3 regions of the Isoptericola sp. NPDC058082 genome follow, and region 1 is predicted to be linked to each of the others. Evidence: predicted binding sites of a transcription regulator. Region 1 holds the regulator's gene; each other region holds the start of a gene.
What was found. The regulator LexA, encoded in region 1, represses DNA repair genes until DNA is damaged. The targets are predictions, from matches to a motif close to TCGAACANNTGTTCGA.
Positions count from the first base shown of each region.

Region 2: ACFVS0_RS08540 (DUF222 domain-containing protein) is a predicted target of LexA. The motif match lies at 3,051-3,066, and genes of this name have one in related genera.
Region 3: uvrA (excinuclease ABC subunit UvrA) is a predicted target of LexA. The motif match lies at 2,639-2,654, and genes of this name have one in related genera.

Region 1 is NZ_JBHVSQ010000005.1:84,530-90,884, forward strand. It holds gene ACFVS0_RS09100 (DUF5302 domain-containing protein) at 77-331, opposite strand; gene nrdR (transcriptional regulator NrdR) at 389-895, opposite strand; gene ACFVS0_RS09110 (LysM peptidoglycan-binding domain-containing protein) at 1,000-1,329, opposite strand; gene lexA (transcriptional repressor LexA) at 1,599-2,435, shown strand; gene ACFVS0_RS09120 (L-lactate dehydrogenase) at 2,482-3,441, opposite strand; gene ACFVS0_RS09125 (ATP-dependent DNA helicase) at 3,451-5,520, opposite strand; gene hflX (GTPase HflX) at 5,620-6,355, opposite strand, start outside.
Region 2 is NZ_JBHVSQ010000004.1:338,497-344,851, reverse strand. It holds gene ACFVS0_RS08560 (hypothetical protein) at 1-76, opposite strand, end outside; gene ACFVS0_RS08555 (hypothetical protein) at 73-912, opposite strand; gene ACFVS0_RS08550 (isocitrate lyase/phosphoenolpyruvate mutase family protein) at 1,069-1,854, shown strand; gene ACFVS0_RS08545 (S66 peptidase family protein) at 1,900-2,940, opposite strand; gene ACFVS0_RS08540 (DUF222 domain-containing protein) at 3,124-4,605, shown strand; gene ACFVS0_RS08535 (MazG nucleotide pyrophosphohydrolase domain-containing protein) at 4,656-4,991, opposite strand; gene ACFVS0_RS08530 (LuxR C-terminal-related transcriptional regulator) at 5,019-5,654, opposite strand; gene ACFVS0_RS08525 (sensor histidine kinase) at 5,651-6,355, opposite strand, start outside.
Region 3 is NZ_JBHVSQ010000001.1:634,487-640,841, reverse strand. It holds gene ACFVS0_RS03005 (TerC family protein) at 68-1,081, shown strand; gene ACFVS0_RS03000 (TerC family protein) at 1,078-2,184, shown strand; gene ACFVS0_RS02995 (YciI family protein) at 2,244-2,540, opposite strand; gene uvrA (excinuclease ABC subunit UvrA) at 2,684-5,710, shown strand; gene ACFVS0_RS02985 (OsmC family protein) at 5,728-6,246, shown strand.

The DNA of each region.
Region 1 (6,355 bases):
AAAGGAGGAAGGGGGGCCCCGGGGGATCCGGGGCCGCCCTTCGCGCTTCGTCCGTCTGCTCGGCTCGTCCGTCTGCTCAGCCCGACTTGCGGCGGAACATCTTCTGCACCGGCCCGGAGGTCTCCGAACCGTGCACCTGGCCGGTGTTGCCGTCCTTGCCGGCGGTGGGGTGGCTGGCGGCGTTCTTCTTCTCCAGCGCCTCCCGGAAGCGCGCCTTCGTGTCCTCGGTGGGCTTCGCCCTCGAGTCGTCCGTCATCACGGTCACCTCGTCGTCGGTCGGGGTGGGTGTGCTCGCGCGGCGGGCCGCGTGGCACCTGGTGCCGTCCAGCATGCCCCGGCGGCCTACCGGACGCCAGGGCATTTCACGCGGACCGGACGCGCCTCCGGCTCAGTCCGTCGCGGCGCGCCCCGCCGCCGCGTGCTCGCCGTCGGCCGCCGACCCGCGCGCCTCGTGCTCCGCCCGCAGCGACGTGATCGCGGTCTCGAAGTCCTCCAGGGACTCGAAGGACTGATACACGCTGGCGAAGCGCAGGTAGGCGACCTCGTCCAGCTCGCGCAGCGGCCCGAGGATCGCGAGACCGACCTCGTTCGCCTCGATCTCCGGCCGACCGGAGGCCCGCAGGGTCTCCTCGACCTTCTGCGCGAGGACGGCGAGGTCGTCGGAGCTCACCGGCCGGCCCTGGCACGCCTTGCGCACGCCCGCCACCACCTTGTCCCGGCTGAACGGCTCGGTCACCCCGGAGCGCTTGGCCACCGACAGGCTGGCCGTCTCGATCGTGGTGAACCGACGCTGGCACGCGGGGCACTGGCGCCGGCGACGGATGGACGCGCCGTCGTCGGAGGTGCGCGAGTCGACGACTCGTGAGTCCGCATGGCGGCAGAACGGGCAGTGCATCGCTGGTCTCCTGCGCTCGGCTCCGGACCGGCGCCCGGCTGCCCGTCAAGGTAAGCGGCGGGCGACCGTCCGCGCAAGCAGGATCCCTGGGAGCGGCGATGCCGTCAGTCCAGCGGGAGCAGGACCACCTGCCCGGTCTGGAGCTCCGCCGAGGTCAGCCCGTTGAGGTCGCGGAGCTCGGCGACGACGTCGCGCAGGTCGTCCCCCGTGTCCCGCACCTGCTGCGCGTACTGCCACAGGGTGTCGCCGGGCGCCACCGTCTGGAGCCGCACCTCGACGCCTGCGCCCGGCGCCTCCGCCACGGCCCGCTGGCCGACCAGGCCCGCGCCCACGAGGACGAGGAGCACCAGTGCCGCGACCACCACCCGTCCCCTGCGGGTCAGCCGGAGCCCTCCGAGCCCGAGGAACCCGTGAGCGTCGCTGGTGCTGCGCACGTTCTGCATCGTCCTGCCTCCGGTCCACGTGGTGCCGCGATGGGCGGCCGCTCCGTCGAGCATCCGTCGTCGAACACCCGTTCGTCGAACACCTGTACGTCGAACTGCTGTACTAGGTGTACCACGTCGGGGCGACACGGTCGAGACCTGATCGAACAGATGTTTGATGTCGGGCCGGAACTGGCTTAGAGTGGCCGACAGCGCGATGGAAGGTTTGTCGGATTTCATCGGCCCGCCCACGGGCCGCGCCCTGCAGGACGGAGAACGCGATGACCAGCGGACGGGACCAGGCCCCGGCGTCCACGACGACGGCGACGTCATGGGCAGCCCAGGACGAGACCCCCGGGGAGGCGGCCGCGTCGACGGTCCCGGCCGGCACCACCACGACCGTGCTGGCGTCGGTGAGCGAGCTCTCGCCCTCGTCCGACCGCCTCACGCCCCGCCAGCGTCGCGTGCTCGAGACCATCCGCAGCTCCGTCGAGGCGCGCGGCTACCCCCCGACCATGCGCGAGATCGGCGAGGCCGTCGGGCTGGCGAGCCCCTCCTCGGTCAAGCACCAGCTCACCACGCTCGAGCGCAAGGGCTACCTGCGCCGTGACCCCAACCGGCCGCGCGCGATCGAGGTCGTCGACCTCGAGTCGCCCGCGACCGGCGGTGCCGTCCCCGACGCCGACGCGGCGCCCGGGTTCGTGGCGGGGTCGCTCGCCGCCTCCGACGCGCAGCCGGCCCAGGCACCGTCGTACGTCCCGCTGGTCGGCCGGATCGCCGCCGGCGGTCCCATCCTCGCGGAGCAGGTCGTCGAGGACGTCTTCCCGCTCCCCCGGCAGGTCGTCGGCGACGGGGACCTGTTCCTGCTCAAGGTCGCGGGCGACTCGATGGTCGACGCCGCGATCTGCGACGGCGACTGGGTGGTCGTGCGGAGCCAGCCCGTCGCCGAGAACGGCGAGGTCGTCGCCGCGATGATCGACGGCGAGGCGACGGTCAAGACCTTCAAGCAGGCCGGCGGGCACACCTGGCTGCTGCCGCAGAACGCCGCCTACTCGCCCATCCCGGGAGACGAGGCGCAGGTGCTCGGTCGGGTCGTGGCGGTGCTGCGCAGCCTCTGAACGGCGCTCCGCCCCGGCCCCGCCCGGCGCCCCGCGTCCGGTCCGGTCAGAAGCCCAGCCGGCGCTGCACGGCCCGCATGCTCTCGGCCGACGCACGCAGCCCGGCGACCTCCTCGTCCGACAGCGGGGTGTCGATGGTCTCCCCCACGCCGCGCCGGTCGACGAGGGACGGCACCGACAGGCAGACGTCGCTGATGCCGTAGAAGTCGTCGAGGCGGGAGGACACGTTCATCACGCGGTGCTCGTCGTTGAGCACCGCCTCGATGATCCGGGTCGCTGCCAGGCCGACCGCGTAGTTGGTCGCCCCCTTGCCGGCGATGACGCGGTAGGCCGACTCGACGACGTCGGTCGCGATGCGCTGCCGGGCCGGCGCGTCGAGCGGCGGGCGACCCCGGAAGGGCCGCCAGTCCAGGAGGGGCACGCCGGCGATCGTGGCCGAGCTCCACAGCACGATCTCCGAGTCGCCGTGCTCGCCCGCGATGTTCGCGTGCACGTTCCCGACCGCGACCCCGCAGTGGCGGGCCAGCGCGTCGCGCAGCCGGGACGAGTCGAGGACGGTCCCGCTGCCGAACACCCGGCCCCGGGGCAGGCCGCTGATCTCCTGCGCCGCGTAGGTGACGACGTCGACCGGGTTGGTGACCATGAGGAACACCGCGTCCGGGGCCACCTCGAGCAGGCCCGGCAGGATGGAGCGCGTGAGGCCTACCGTCGCCTCGGCCAGGTCGAGGCGGCTCTGGCCGGGCTTCTGCTTGGCCCCCGCCGTCACCGCGACGATGTCGGCGCCGCGGCACACCTCCACGTCGTCCGAGCCGTCGATCTCGGCCTGAGGGATGAACATCCCCCCGTGCCGCAGGTCGAGGACCTCGGCCTCCACCTTCGCGCGGTTGACGTCCAGGAGGGCGACGGACCGGGCCGCGCCCCGGGCCAGCGCCGCGTACGCGAGGGTGGAACCCACCGCGCCCGCTCCGACGATCGCGAGCTTGGTCGTCCTGCGTGTCTCGTCCACGGCCCCACGCTAGGTGTCGAGGCGCCGGAGCGCAGCGCGGACGAGCTCGCCGTCCGTGGTCGGCCAGAAGTCCGGCATGGATCGGGTGAGGAACGACCCGTAGCGTGCGGTCGCGAGCCGGGGGTCGAGAACGGCCACGACCCCTCGGTCGTCGCCCGTGCGCACGAGCCGGCCGGCGCCCTGCGCCAGCAGCAGCGCGGCGTGCGTGGCCGAGACCTGCATGAACCCGTTGCCGCCCGCCTGCTCCACGGACCGCGCCCGCGCCGCCTTCACCGGGTCGTCCGGGCGCGGGAACGGGATCCGGTCCACCAGCACCAGCTGACAGCTCGGCCCCGGGACGTCGACGCCTTGCCACAACGAGAGGGTGCCGAACAGGCAGGTCGCCGGGTCGTCGGCGAACGCCTTCACGAGGGTCGGGAGCTGGTCGTCGCCCTGGCACAGCACGGGGACGTCCAGCCGCTCGCGCATCGCCTCGGCCGCGGCCTGCGCCGCCCGGCGGGACGAGAACAGCCCGAGGGTCCGTCCTCCGGCGGCCTCGATCAGCCCGGCGATCTCGTCGAGCTGGGCGTCGGTCGTCGGCTCCCGGCCAGGCGCGGGCAGGTGCCGCGCGACGTAGAGGATCCCCTGGCGCGGGTAGTCGAACGGGCTGCCGACGTCGAGACCCGTCCAGTCGGCCGTCTCGTCCGTCCCGCCCGAGCCGGCGAGGCCCAGCGACCGCGCCACCGGGTCGAACGTGCCGCCGAGGGTGAGCGTCGCCGAGGTGAAGACTCCCGTGGCCTCGCCCAGCAGGTGCGTGCGGATCAGCCCCGCCACCGCCAGCGGCGCCGCGTGCAGGCGCGTGACGCCGTCGCCCGCCCAGGGCGCGTTCTCCGGCGGGCGCGAGCACCACAGCACGTCCGCCGTCGTGTCCTCGGCCGCCATCCGTTCCGCGACCTCGAAGAGCTGCAGGACGGCGGACTGCGCCATCTTCGTGCCGGCGTCGGGCGCCTCCTGCCCCTTGCCCGGGCCCTGGGGCTTGAGCCGGGTGAGGAGCTCGCGCGCGGCGTCGCGCACCGCGCCGACCGCGGCGCGCAGGTCGTCGGGGAGGCCGAGCGGGAACCGCTCCGCGGGGGCCGTGGCGAGCAGGCTGCCCAGTCGCTGCGAGGCGGCGTCGAGCGCCTCGGTCTCGGTGCCGCCGTGCCGCCGCGCGAGGCGCGCGGCGTGCTCCACGACCGTCAGCGACAGGTCGACGGTCGCCGCGGCCGTCACGCGCTCGGCGAGCTCGTGCGCCTCGTCGACCACGACGGCGTCGTGCTCGGGCAGCACGCCCGGGTTCCCCGAGACGGCGATCCCCAGCATCGCGTGGTTGGTGACGACGACGTCGGCCTCCCGGGCCGCCGCGCGGGCCCGCTCGGGGAAGCACTCCGCGAGGAGCGGGCACCGCTGCCCCAGGCACTCCAGGGCCGTGACGGACACCTGGCGCCAGGCCCTGTCGGGAACACCGGGCACGAGATCGTCCCGGTCGCCCGTGTCGGTGTCGTCGGCCCACGCGTGCAGCCGGCGCACGTGGTCGGCGAGCGTGGCGGCGTCGTCCCGACGCCCGCCCTGGCGAGATCCTCCGGGCGGCCTCGAGGGCGCCGGGTGCTGCTCGGCGCCTGCTCCCTCGCCGGGTCCGGGGTCGGCCGGGAGGTCGAAGAGCGTCGCGCCCTCGACCGGGTAGCCGCCGGTCACCTTGTGCTTGCACAGGTAGTTGTGCCAGCCCTTGAGCAGGGCGACCTTGGGAGGGCGGGGCAGCTTGGGCCCCACGGTCTCGGCGACCAGCGGCAGGTCGCGCGTGACCACCTGTCGTTGCAGGGCGAGGGTGGCGGTGGAGACGATGACCCGCCTGCCGTCGACGACCGCGTGCCGCACGGCCGGGACGAGGTAGGCGAGCGACTTGCCCGTGCCCGTGCCGGCCTGCACCAGGAGGTGCCGGCCGTCGTCGACGGCCTCCGCCACCGCCTCGGCCATGCGGCGCTGGCCCTCGCGCCGTCCGCCGCCGAGGGCCCCCACCGCGAGGTCGAGGAGCTGCGGGGCGTCGGGGGCGTCGGCGGAGGTCACCCGTCGATCCTAGGGTGACCCGCCGACCGTTCCGGGCCGGCGCACCCCGCCGGGCCCGCGGGCCTCGCCGGCGGCGGGCGCACGGCCCGCCGCGGGCCGTCAGCCCGCGACGGCGGCGTCCTTGAGCTCGGCCGCGAGCGCCTCGTCCACGCGACCGCGCAGACGCGTGCCCTCGGCCAGGTGCTCCTCGGCGACCGTGCCGCCCGCCTCGTGCACGCGGTGCACGAGGTCGCCGCGCGAGTACGGGACGACCAGGTCGATCTCGACGTGCGGCTGGGGCAGCTCGGCCGCGATCAGCTCGCGCAGCTCGGCCATGCCCTCGCCGGAGTGCGCGGACACCACGACGCTGCGCCGCTCCCGACGCTGCACCCGGCCGACCACCGCCGGGTCGGCGACGTCGGCCTTGTTGAGCACGACGACCTCGGGCACGTCCGCGATCCCGGGGATCTCGGCGAGCACCTCGCGCACCGCGGCGATCTGGCCCTCGGGGTCCGGGTGGGAGGCGTCGACCACGTGCAGCAGCAGCGCGGCGTCGCCCACCTCCTCGAGCGTGGACCGGAACGCCTCGACGAGCTGGTGCGGCAGGTGCCGCACGAACCCGACGGTGTCCGTGAACGTGTACGGCCGGCCGTCCTCGGTGCGGGCCCGGCGCACGGTCGGGTCCAGCGTCGCGAACAGGGCGTTCTCCACGAGGACGCCCGCGTCGGTGAGCGCGTTGAGCAGCGACGACTTGCCGGCGTTGGTGTAGCCGGCGATCGCCACGTTCGGCACGCCGTGCCGCTTGCGGTCGAGGCGCTTGGTCTCGCGCCCGGGCGCCATGGCGGCGATCTCGCGG
Region 2 (6,355 bases), on a different contig from region 1:
CCACCGTGCCCAGCACCGACCAGACGCGCGTCAGGACGCTCGGCTCGTGCGCGGCCGGTGACGGCTGCTGGGTCACGGCAGCCCCTGTTCCTCGGTGGGCTCGTCGGTGGGCTGGTCCGTGGGCTCGTCGGTGGGCTCGTCGTCGGGCTCGTCGGCAGGTCCCGGCGTGACCTCGTCCTCAGGCGTCTCGGTCGCCTCGTTCTCCGGCGCCTCGCTCGACTCCCCGGTCTCCGTCTCGCCCGGTTCGTCCGTCGCCGCGTCGGAGGACTCGACGGTCGCCGGGTCGCAGTCGTACCCGACGTCACCGGGCGGATGGCACATCGACCAGACGCTCCCGACCTCCAGGTCCTGTCGGAGCTGGTCGCACTCTTCCTGGGTGCTGCAGGTGGCGGTCGCGTCGAACGAGACGTCGACCAGCTCGGTCCCCGGATCGGGCGGCAGCACGGCGACCCCGCACGAGAGGTTGCCGGGCTCGAGCGTCACGCCGGCGCACGGCTCCCCGCACTCCGCACCGGCCAGCGCGGCGCCCGCGGTCCGCACCGTCACCTGCACGATCTCCACGGTCACACCGGCGGGCAACCCGTCCGTCTGGATCGAGGCGAGCCCGCACCACGCGTCGCCGACGAGCACGAAGTCCTGGCCACCCATGAGGAGGCCGGGGAGGTCGGCCTGGGCCTTGCCGCCCGCCTGCGGCAGCGGTTCCTCGAGGTCCTCCCCCGCGTCGGCGCCGACGGTGTCGTCGTCGCCCTCGTCGCTGCCGCTGTCGCCCTCGTCGCCGGGCACCGTCGCCTCGGACGTCGTCCCGCCCGTCGCCGTGCCGCCGCCGTCGTCGACCGACGGCTCCCCGCCGTCCCCGCACGCTGCCGTCGCCAGGACCAGCAGGGCCGTCAGCGCACCCAGTCCTCGTCTCATCTCGCCCTCCCGGGAGCACCGGGCCGCGTCGTCGCGGTCAGAGGGCTCCGCGCGGTGCCGCGCGTCGTCCTACCCGTGGAGAGCGCGCGCGATCCCGCACTGATACCCGCCCCTCGACCGCACCCCGTGTCGGCGCCCGTCGGTAGCGTGCCCGGCATGCGCGCCGACTTCCTCGCCCTGCACCGCCCCGGCGACCCGCTGCTGCTGCCGAACGCGTGGGACGCCGGGTCGGCGCGGGTCCTCGCCGCCCTCGGCTTCGCCGCCGTCGCGACGACGAGCAGCGGGTTCGCCGCGACGCTCGGCCGGCCCGACGGCGCCGTCACCCGGGACGAGGCCCTCGCGCACGCCGCCGCGCTCGCGGCCGCCGTCGACGTCCCCGTGAGCGCGGACCTGGAGAACGGGTTCGCCGACTCCCCCGCCGACGTCGCCCGCACGGTCGCGGAGGCCCGTGACGCCGGCCTTGCCGGGGGCTCCGTCGAGGACGCGACCGGGCGCGACGACGAGCCCCTCTACGACCGCGCCCTCGCCGTCGAGCGCGTGGCCGCCGCGGCCGAGGCGGCCGGCGACCTGGTGCTCACGGCCCGCTGCGAGAACCACCTGTACGGCCGGGACGACCTCGCCGACACGATCGCGCGGCTGCAGGCCTACCAGGAGGCGGGCGCCCACGTGCTGTACGCCCCCGGGCTGCGCGACGCCGCCGCGATCGCGACCGTCTGCCGCGAGGTCGACCGGCCCGTCAACGCCCTGCTCGTCGCGGGCGGGCCCACGCCCCAGGAGCTGGCCGACGCCGGGGTCGCGCGGATCTCCGTCGGCGGCACGTTCGCCTGGAACGCCCTGTCCGCGCTGGTCGACGCCGCCCGCGAGCTCCAGGCCGGCGGGGTCGGGTTCCTCGACCGCACCGGCCCGGCGCGCGACGTGATGCCGCAGGCGTTCCGGGGCTGACCGCCCGCGGCCTCCAGGCCGCGACCGCCAGGAGGCGGCGAGCGGTCAGGGCACGAGGCGCTGGGTGATCGCCGACTCCTCGGGCCCGTGCTGGACGCGGGCGAGCGCCCCGTTCACCAGCGCGAGGTACGGCGGCACGTGCCCGCACTCGACGTCCGCGAGGAGCGGGATCCCCAGGTCCCCCAGCGCGTCCCGGACCGCGTCGTGCTGGGTGAAGCCGTCCCCGTCGGGCGCGTGCGTGCGGCTCACCAGCACCGCGTTCGCCGCGTCGAACCAGCCCGCGTGGCGCATCGCCCACAGGGCCCGGCCGACCGCGAACGCGTCCCACTCCAGGATGTCGAGGTAGACGACCAGGCCCTCCGGCGCGTGCTCCGCGGCGAACCGGGCCACGTCGCCGTAGGGCGTGCCCGCGAGGAGCGAGACCGTCTCCAGGCAGCCGCCGATCACCCGCCCCTGGACATCGACCGGCGCGGCCGGGTCCTCGCCGTCGAGCCGCAGCCAGGAGCCGGCGGCGTCGAGCGTCCACGTCGACACCTCGGGCTCGTTCTCGTAGTCGTCCCAGCCGGACGAGCGGTACCGCCGCGGCGAGCGCTGCACCAGCTCCTCCCCCTCCTGCGCCGCCGAGGCGACCTCCCACCAGCCGAGCAGGCCGGCGGGCACGTCGTACGGCGTGTCCATGAGGTTCTGGCCGTGCAGCGTGGCGACGCCGGTGCGCAGCGTGAGGGGCAGCTGGACCGTCGAGACGTCGGAGTACCCCACCAGCCACGTCGGGTCCGCGGCGAGCGCGTCCCAGTCGAGTCGTCCCAGCAGGTCCGTCGCCAGCTCCCCGCCCCACGGCGGCACGACGGCGCGCACGGCCGGGTCCGTGAGCATCGTCGTGAGTTCCGCCGCGCGCACGTCCGCCGGGGCGCTGACGATCCCCTCGCCCGTGGGCGTCCGGCCGAGACGGACGTCGTAGCCCTTCGCGCGCACGACGTCGGCGGCGTGCAGCAGTCGCCGGTGGAGCGGGGTCGCGACACCCGCCGACGGCGCGGTGACGCCGATCGTGTCGCCGGGGCGCAGGGGGCGGGGGTAGCGGATCGTCATGGCCGGACTCTGCCCGAGCGCCGGACACCGGGGCAACGGGATTCGCGGGCCTCGACGGTTTTCCACAGGTGCGTATCGGGCCTGGTGCGGGGTCGGGTTCCTCGCTAGGCTCGAACACATGTTCGAGTCATGGCACGAACACAGGCTCTGACTCTCGCTCGACGTCGAGGAGGTGACGCGGGGATGTCTGCCGCAGTGCTCGAGCAAGCGCTCGACGACCTGCCGGTCGTCACCACGCCGTGGGACGACGTGCTCTCCCCGGTCGGCCCGACGACGGTCCACGACGTCTCGGTCGCCCTGGACGACCTGGCGCGGATCCAGGCGCGACTCGACGCCCTGGAGGGCAAGAAGCTCCTGGCCGTCGAGCGAGCGCGCCGGGCCGCCGCGCGGTGCGAGCCCGACCTGCTGGCGGGCGAGCAGCTGCGGGTGCTGCGTGCGGGTACGGCGCGTCAGCACGAGCTGGCCCGCCGCGCGTTCGTGGCGGACGTCGCGACCACGCTGCGGGTCGGCGAGCGGCAGGCGGACCACCTCGTCGAGACCGCACGGACCCTGACCTCGTCCGGTTCCGCCACGCTCGCCGAGCTGTGCCGCGGCCGGATCGGCGCCCGCCACGCGACGGCGATGGCCGACGTCCTCGCCGACCTCCCCGACGCCCAGGCTCGAGCCGCCGTCCAGGCCGAGGCGCTCCCGCGGGCGGCGACGGCGACGCCGGCCCAGTTCCATGCCTTCCTGCGCCGTGCCCGGGACCGTGCGCACCCTGAGCCGTTCGAGCGACGGCACCAGAGGGCGTCCGCGAAGCGCGCCGTGTTCGTCGACCCCGCGGCCGACGGCATGGCCTGGCTCAGCGCCTACCTCCCCGCCACGACCGCCCACGCGGCCCACGACCGCCTGACCACCGCAGCACGCACCGCCCGAGAGTCCGGAGACGATCGCACCGTGGGCCAGCTCCGCGCCGACGCGTATGCCGCTCTCCTGCTGGCCGGAACCGAGGCCTCGCCCGGTCCCCACCCCGACACGGTGACGCGCTCCGGTGCGCAGGTGTCCGGCACCGGTGCGGCGCGGCCCGGAGAAGGGCTGGCGGCAGAGCTGGTCGCAGGTCTCGTACCGGACCTTGCCGACCATGCCCGCAGAATCACGCCGCGGGTACGGGTCACTGTGCCGGTGCTGACGTTGCTCGGCCGCTCGGGCGAGCCGGCCGAGCTGACGGGTCACGGCGCGATCGACCCGGGGGTCGCGGCGTTCCTCACAGCCCAGGCGCCCTCGTTGCGCCGCCTGCTCGTCGACCCGGTGTCGGGCACGCTGCTGTCCGCCGACCCTGGCACGTACGCCGTCCCTGCGGCACTGCGCACCTACCTCGAGGCGCGCGACGGCACCTGCCGCTTCCCGGGCTGCACCCGCCCGGCCGCCCGCTGCGACGTCGACCACACGGTCGCGTGGGCCGACGGCGGGCGCACCACGGTCGACAATCTCGCCCACCTGTGCCGGCGCCACCACGTGCTCAAGCACGAGACGCAGTGGCAGGCACGGCAAGAGGCCGACGGCACGCTCGTCTGGACGTCACCGACGGGACGCATGTCCCGCGACCCGGTCGCCGATCCTGTCGATCTCACCGGGCGCGAGCTCATCCCACCGGAGCCCGTGGACCTGACGGACCCGCCGTTCTGACGTGCTCGGCGCGCACCCTCAACCGCGCGCCCCATCAACCCTGCGCACCCTCAACCCTCGGGGAGAAGCGTGTCCGTGCTCCGGTGTCCCGGCCAGGATCGTGTGGTGTTCAGCCGCATCTTTGCGGCCGCGGCGACCGTCAGGTCGACGCCGGTGGTGTTCGCGAGGGCGCACAGGTTCCAGATCACGTCGAACATCTCCAGCCCGAGGGCAGCCTTCGCATCCTCGACCTCGGCTGCCCCCGCGGACTGCAGGGCGCGCACGGCATCGGCGACCTCCCCGACCTCGGACACGAGGTGCAGCATCCGGGCCGCCGGATCGCTCTGGTCCCAGCCGTGGGTGGTGCTGAGCTGCCGGGCGTTCTCGCAGATCTCGTCGAGCGTCATGGCACTGGACGCTAGACCCGGCCACGCTCAGAGCATCCCGCGCTCGCGGGCGACGGCGGCGGCCTCGGTGCGCGACTGGGTGCCGAGCTTGGTGTTGATGTGCGCCAGGTGGGACTTCACGGTGGCGACGGAGACGAAGAGCTCGCGCGCGATGGCGTCGTTCGACCGGCCGGCGGCGACGAGGCGCAGCACCTCGAGCTCGCGGGCGCTGAGGGTCGCTCCCGGCGAGCGCATGCGGCCGAGGAGCCGACGCTGCACGTCGGCGCCGAGGGTGACCTCGCCGGCGGCGGCGGAGCGGATGGCGCGGGCCAGCTCCTCGGTGGGCGCGTCCTTGAGGAGGTAGCCCGTCGCCCCGGCTTCGATGGCGGCGAGGATGTCGGCGTCGGTGCCGTAGGTGGTGACGACGAGCACGGGCGTCGCGTGCCGGTGCACCACGGTGCCGGTCGCCTCCGCACCGCCGAGCCTCGACCGCCCCGGGCCGGCGTCGCCGAACCGCAGGTCGAGCAGGACGACGTCGGCCCGGCCGCCGGCGTCGAGCCAGGCGAGGAGGTCCTCGGCGGTGCCGGTCTCGTGCACGACGCGCATGTCCGGCTGCCCGTCGACCACGGCCCGCAGCCCGGCCCGCACCACGGGGTGGTCGTCGGCGAGCACGACGTCGATCATGGCTCCTCCACCTCCACGGGCAGCGTGACCGCCAGGGCGGTACCCGCGCCGGGCGACGACTCGAGCGCGACGCTGCCACCCAGCTCCTGGGCCCGCGACCGGACGGACGGCAGCCCGAAGCCGCGACCGGTGGCCCCCGCGGCGCGCGCGACGGCCTCCGGGTCGAACCCGCGCCCGTCGTCGACGACGTCGAGGGTGACGGTGTCCCGCTCGTAGGTGAGCGTGAGCCGGGCGCGGCCGGCCTCGGCGTGCTGCACCACGTTGGCGAGGGCGGACTGGGCGATGCGCAGCAGCGCCGTCTCGACGGGCACGGGCAGGGGCCGCACGTCGCCGGCGGTGTGCACGGAGACGTCCAGGGGCTGCCGCGCCGCCACGCCGCGCAGCGCGGCGACGAGGGTGGTGCGGTCCAGGTCGCGCGGCGTGAGGTCCTGCACGACGCGGCGCGCCTCGGCGAGGCTGTCGCGGGCGGCGCCGCGTGCCTGGCCGACGAGGTCGCGGGCCCTGTCGTCGTCGGTGCCGACCGCGTCGTCGGCGGCGCGCAGCAGCAGCTCGATCGCGGACAGGGACTGGGCCAGGGTGTCGTGGATGTCGCGCGCCAGGCGGGCCCGCTCGTCCGTGACGGCCCGCTCCCGCTCGGCCTGCGCGAGGTGCTGGCGCACCTGGGTCAGCTCGTCGACGGTCCGCTGCCGCGTCTGCGACTC
Region 3 (6,355 bases), on a different contig from region 1:
CAGGCTCGCAGCCGCTCCGGGTGGGGAAGACCTCCGGTGCTCAGTGCTACGTACCGGAGGAGTTTCCATGGATGTGCCCGTCTGGGTCTGGATCGTCACCGTCGGCGTGATCCTCGCCATGCTCGCGGTCGACTACGTCGGCCACGTGCGCACCCCCCACGCCCCCACCCTGCGCGAGTCAGCCACGTGGTCCCTGGCCTACGTCGCGGTCGCGGTCGTGTTCGGCGTGATCGTGTGGATCGTGTGGGGCGGGACGTACGGCGGCGAGTACTTCGCCGGGTACATCACCGAGAAGTCGCTCAGCGTCGACAACCTGTTCGTCTTCGTCCTGATCATGACGAGCTTCCGGGTGCCCCGGGAGTACCAGCAGCGGGTGCTCCTCATCGGCATCACGATCGCGCTGGTGCTGCGCACGGTGTTCATCATCGCCGGCGCCGCGATCATCGCGAACTTCGCCTGGGTGTTCTACATCTTCGGCGCCTTCCTCATCTGGACCGCGATCGCCCAGGCGCGCTCGGGCACGGGCCACGACGAGGAGTGGAACGAGAACGGCCTGCTGCGCCTGACGCGCCGGGTGTTCCCCACGACGGACTCCTACGTCGGCGACCGGATGACCACGAAGATCGACGGCAAGCGGTTCATCACGCCGATGCTCATCGTGATGGTCGCGATCGGCAGCGCCGACCTCCTGTTCGCGGTGGACTCGATCCCCGCGATCTTCGGCCTCACCCAGGAGACGTACCTGGTGTTCGCCGCCAACGCGTTCTCGCTGCTCGGCCTGCGCCAGCTCTACTTCCTCGTGGACGGGCTGCTCGACCGGCTCGTCTACCTCAACTACGGGCTGGCGGCGATCCTCGGCTTCATCGGTGTCAAGCTGGTGATCCACGCGCTGCACACCAACGAGCTGCCGTTCGTCAACGGCGGTGAGCACGTCGAGGCCATCCCCGAGATCCCGACCACCCTGTCGCTGGGCTTCATCGTGGTGGTGCTCGCCGTCACGACGATCGCCTCGCTCGCCCGTGACCGGCGCGACCGTCGGGCCCGCGCGGTCGTGGCCCCGTCCTCCGAAGGAGATGCATGATCCACGAGCTGCCGATCTGGTTCGAGTGGGCGTCGCTCGCGGCGCTGATCGTCCTGCTCGCCGTCGACCTCGCGATCGTCGGCAGGCGCCCCCACGTGCCGAGCATGAAGGAGAGCGGCCTGTGGGTCGGCTTCTACGTCGCCCTGGCGCTGGTGTTCGGACTGGTCGTGCTCGCCGTGGGCGGCTCCGCCCCTGCCGGGGAGTTCTACGCCGGCTGGCTCACCGAGTACTCCCTGAGCGTGGACAACCTGTTCGTCTTCGTCATCATCATGTCGCGGTTCGCGGTGCCGAAGCAGCACCAGCAGATGGTGCTGATGGTCGGCATCATCATCGCGCTGGTGCTGCGCGGCGCGTTCATCCTCGCCGGTGCGGCGATCCTCGAGCAGTTCGTGTGGGTGTTCTACCTCTTCGGCGCGTTCCTCATCTACACGGCCGTGAAGCTGGTGGCGGGCGGTGACGACGAGGAGGAGTTCAAGGAGAACGTCGCGATCCGCCTCCTGCGCCGCGTGCTGCCGGTGAGCAAGGAGTACGACGGCGCCAAGGTGCGCACGGTGGTCGACGGCAAGAAGCTGTTCACCCCGATGCTCGTCGTGTTCGTGGCGATCGGCTCGACGGACCTGCTGTTCGCGCTCGACTCGATCCCGGCGATCTTCGGGCTGACGAAGGACCCCTTCATCGTCTTCACCGCGAACATCTTCGCCCTCATGGGGCTGCGGCAGCTGTACTTCCTGCTCGGCGGCCTGCTCGAGCGGCTGGTGTACCTGCCGATCGCCCTGGCCGTCATCCTCGGGTTCATCGGCGTCAAGCTCATCCTCGAGGCGCTGCACACCAACACGCTCCCGTTCATCAACGGGGGCGAGCACGTCGCCTGGGCGCCCGAGATCCCGATCTGGCTGTCCCTGACCGTGATCCTCGGCTCGATCGCGATCGCCACCGTCGCGAGCCTGGCGAAGACGCGGCGCACGGCCGCGGTGGCCGCGAAGGAGACGGCCCCGACGGACGCGACCGGCCCGGAGCCGTCGTCGACGGCGGTGACTCAGGACGCGGAGCCGGAGTCCAGCTCCTCGTCCGCCTCATCGGGGCCGGAGGCCACGGGGCGCTGACGACACGAGCGCGGGCCCCGGACGGTACGCCGTCCGCGGCCCGCGCTCGTCGACGGGCGTCAGGCGGCGAAGCCGCCGATCACCGGGACGAACTCACGTGCCGCGCGGTGCGCGACCAGTCCTTCGCGGCGCATGGGGTCGGCCGCGAGCAGCTCGAGCGCCCCGGTCGCGTCGGCGGCCTCGACGACCAGGAGCGCGCCGCCGGGCTCGCCGTCGGGCGTGGCGGGCAGCGGGCCGGACACGCGGAGCGCGCCGCTCTCGTGCAGGCCGCGGAGGAACGCCCGGTGCTCGGGCCGGACCTCCGCGAGGCGGTCGGGGTCGGTGACGTAGACGTACGTGACGGCGTAGACGGACATGGCCGTATCCAAGCACCGCGGGCCGGTGCGGGCGGTGGGCGTCCAGGCGGGGTCAGGGAGGGCGTCCGGGTGTGACCGGTCAGGCACCGGAAACCGCATAGAACGCCTGTACGAATGTCGGCGCTCCGACGTAGGATGCCCGGGTGAGCAACCGCCTCGTCATCTCCGGCGCCCGCGAGCACAATCTGCGCAACATCGAGCTCGACCTCCCGCGCGACGAGCTGATCGTCTTCACCGGCCTGTCCGGCTCGGGGAAGTCCTCCCTGGCGTTCGACACGATCTTCGCCGAGGGGCAGCGACGCTACGTGGAGTCGCTCTCCGCGTACGCGCGCCAGTTCCTCGGGCAGATGGACAAGCCCGACGTCGACTTCATCGAGGGCCTCTCGCCCGCGGTGTCGATCGACCAGAAGTCGACCAACCGCAACCCCCGGTCGACGGTCGGCACGATCACCGAGGTCTACGACTACCTGCGCCTGCTGTTCGCCCGCGCGGGGACGCAGCACTGCCCCGTGTGCGGGGAACCGGTGCGTTCGCAGACGCCGCAGCAGATCGTCGACAAGCTCCTCGAGCTGCCGGAGGGCACGCGCTACCAGGTGCTCGCGCCCGTCGTGCGGGGGCGCAAGGGCGAGTACGCCGACCTGTTCGCCGAGCTGCAGACGCAGGGCTTCGCCCGCGCGCGGGTCGACGGCGAGGTGGTGCAGCTGACCAGCCCGCCCACGCTCGAGAAGAAGCTCAAGCACGACATCGAGGTCGTCGTGGACCGCCTCGTGTCACGGGACGGCGTCCAGCGTCGCCTGACGGACTCGGTGGAGACCGCGCTGCGGCTCGCGGGCGGCCTCGTCATGGTCGAGCTCGTCGACGCCGACATCGACGACCTCGACCGGGTGCGCAAGTTCTCGGAGAAGCGGGCGTGCCCCAACGACCACCCGCTCGCGCTCGACGAGATCGAGCCGCGGACCTTCTCCTTCAACGCGCCGTACGGCGCGTGCCCGGAGTGCACCGGCATCGGCTTCCGCCTCGAGGTGGACGCCGACCTCGTCGTCCCGGACGAGGAGAGGACCCTGCGCGACGGCGCCGTCGTGCCGTGGGCGCAGACGTCGTCCGAGTACTTCGAGCGGGTGCTCACCGCCCTGGCGGAGGAGATGAGCTTCTCCATGGACGTGCCGTGGCGCGCCCTGCCGCAGCGCGCCCGCGACGCGATCCTGTTCGGCCGCAACCACCAGGTGCACGTGCGGTACAAGAACCGGTGGGGCCGCGAACGGCAGTACTCCACGGGCTTCGAGGGCGCGGTGACCTTCCTGGAGCGGCGGCACCGGGAGACCGAGTCCGACTGGTCGAAGGAGAAGTACGAGGCGTACATGCGGGAGGTGCCGTGCCCCGTGTGCTCGGGGGCGCGGCTCAAGCCCGAGGTCCTCGCGGTCACGGTGGGGGGCAAGTCGATCTGGGACGTGTGCCGCCTGCCGATCGACCAGGCCAAGCACTTCCTCGACGGGCTCGAGCTGGGCGAGCGCGAGCGCGCCATCGCGGCCGAGGTGCTCAAGGAGATCCACGCCCGGCTCGGCTTCCTCGTCGACGTGGGCCTGCACTACCTGTCGCTCGAGCGCCCGGCGGGCACCCTGTCGGGCGGGGAGGCCCAGCGCATCCGGCTCGCGACCCAGATCGGCTCCGGCCTGGTCGGCGTGCTGTACGTGCTCGACGAGCCGTCGATCGGCCTGCACCAGCGCGACAACCACCGCCTCATCGAGACGCTGACCCGCCTGCGGGACCTCGGGAACACGCTGATCGTCGTCGAGCACGACGAGGACACCATCCGCGCGGCCGACTGGATCGTCGACGTCGGCCCCGGCGCGGGCGAGCACGGCGGCCGCGTGGTGCACTCGGGCGACTACGCCGGGCTCCTCGAGGCCGAGGGCTCGATGACCGGCGCCTACCTCTCCGGCCGGCGCAGCATCGCGCTGCCGGCGGAGCGCCGCGCGACCGACCCCGGCCGGAAGGTCACGGTCGTCGGTGCCCGGGAGAACAACCTGCGGGGGATCGACGTGTCGTTCCCGCTCGGGGTGCTCACGGCGGTCACCGGCGTCTCGGGGTCGGGCAAGTCGACGCTCGTCAACTCGATCCTGCACACCGTGCTCGCCAACGAGCTCAACGGCGCGCGCCAGGTGGCGGGCCGCCACACCCGGGTCACGGGCGTGGACCAGCTCGACAAGGTGGTGCACGTCGACCAGGGCCCGATCGGGCGCACGCCGCGGTCCAACCCGGCCACCTACACCGGCGTGTGGGACCGGATCCGCAAGATCTTCGCGGAGACGGAGGAGGCGAAGGTCCGCGGCTACGGGCCGGGTCGCTTCTCCTTCAACGTCAAGGGCGGCCGGTGCGAGGCGTGCGCGGGCGACGGCACGCTGAAGATCGAGATGAACTTCCTGCCCGACGTCTACGTGCCGTGCGAGGTGTGCCACGGCGCGCGGTACAACCGCGAGACCCTCGAGGTGCACTTCAAGGGCAAGACGGTCGCGGACGTGCTGGACATGCCGATCGAGGAGGCCGCGGAGTTCTTCGCGGCGTTCCCCGCGATCTCGCGCTACCTCACCACGCTGGTCGAGGTGGGCCTCGGCTACGTCCGCCTCGGGCAGCCCGCGCCGACGCTCTCGGGCGGTGAGGCGCAGCGGGTCAAGCTCGCGAGCGAGCTGCAGAAGCGCTCCACGGGCCGCACGATCTACGTCCTGGACGAGCCGACCACGGGCCTGCACTTCGAGGACATCCGCAAGCTGCTCGGCGTGCTGCAGTCGCTGGTGGAGAAGGGCAACACCGTCCTCGTCATCGAGCACAACCTCGACGTCATCAAGAGCGCCGACTGGATCGTCGACATGGGGCCTGAGGGTGGCTCGGGCGGCGGGACGGTCGTGGCGGAAGGGACTCCTGAGGAGGTCGTGCGGGTCGAGGCCAGCCACACGGGCCTGTTCCTCGCGCCGATCCTCCAGGCGCACCCGGCCGTGCCGGTGGCGGCCCCGGCCGGCCGGGCGAGGTCCGCCGCCGCGACGTCGACCTCGTCGGCGCCGCGGGCCCGCGGCTCGGCGAAGGCCACCGCCCAGGGGGCGGCGAAGGGCTCCGGGAAGACGAAGGCGACGGGGAAGTCCACGACGAAGCGTCCCGGTAAGCGCAGCGCCGCCTGACGCCCTAGCGTGTGGCCATGGGTGCGCACCACAACTACGCCGTGACCGTCGCCTGGCCCGATGCTGCCGAGGGCGGTGCCGCTGCTCCCGGTGGCGGACCGGGGACGACGTCCTACACGTCGTACTCCCGGGACCACACGGTGCTCGTCGCGGGCAAGCCGCCGCTTCCGGGCAGCGCCGACCCCGCGTTCCGGGGCGACCCGGCGCGGTACAACCCGGAGGAGCTGTTCGTCGCGAGCCTCGCGCAGTGCCACATGCTGTGGTTCCTGCATCTGGCCGCCGAGCACGGCCTCGTGGTCCGTGAGTACATGGACGAGACGACCGGCACGATGCGCGTGGAGTCCCGGGGCGAGGGGCAGTTCACGGACGTCACGCTGCGGCCGAGGGTGACCGTCGACGCGGGGCCGCAGGCGACGGACGAGGCGGTGGCGGCGCTGCACCACCGCGCGCACGCCCTGTGCTTCATCGCTCGGTCGGTCAACTTCGCGGTTCTCGTGGAGCCCGCGCCGGTGCGGCTCGCGGCGCCGGCTCCGTAAGGGGCCGCCCCGACCCGAGCGGGTGATCTATACCAGTCCGGTCACACTGTCGTGTCGGCTGTTGACGTGGCGTCCGCGCGTGAATATTTTCCACTCCATCCCCGTGGTG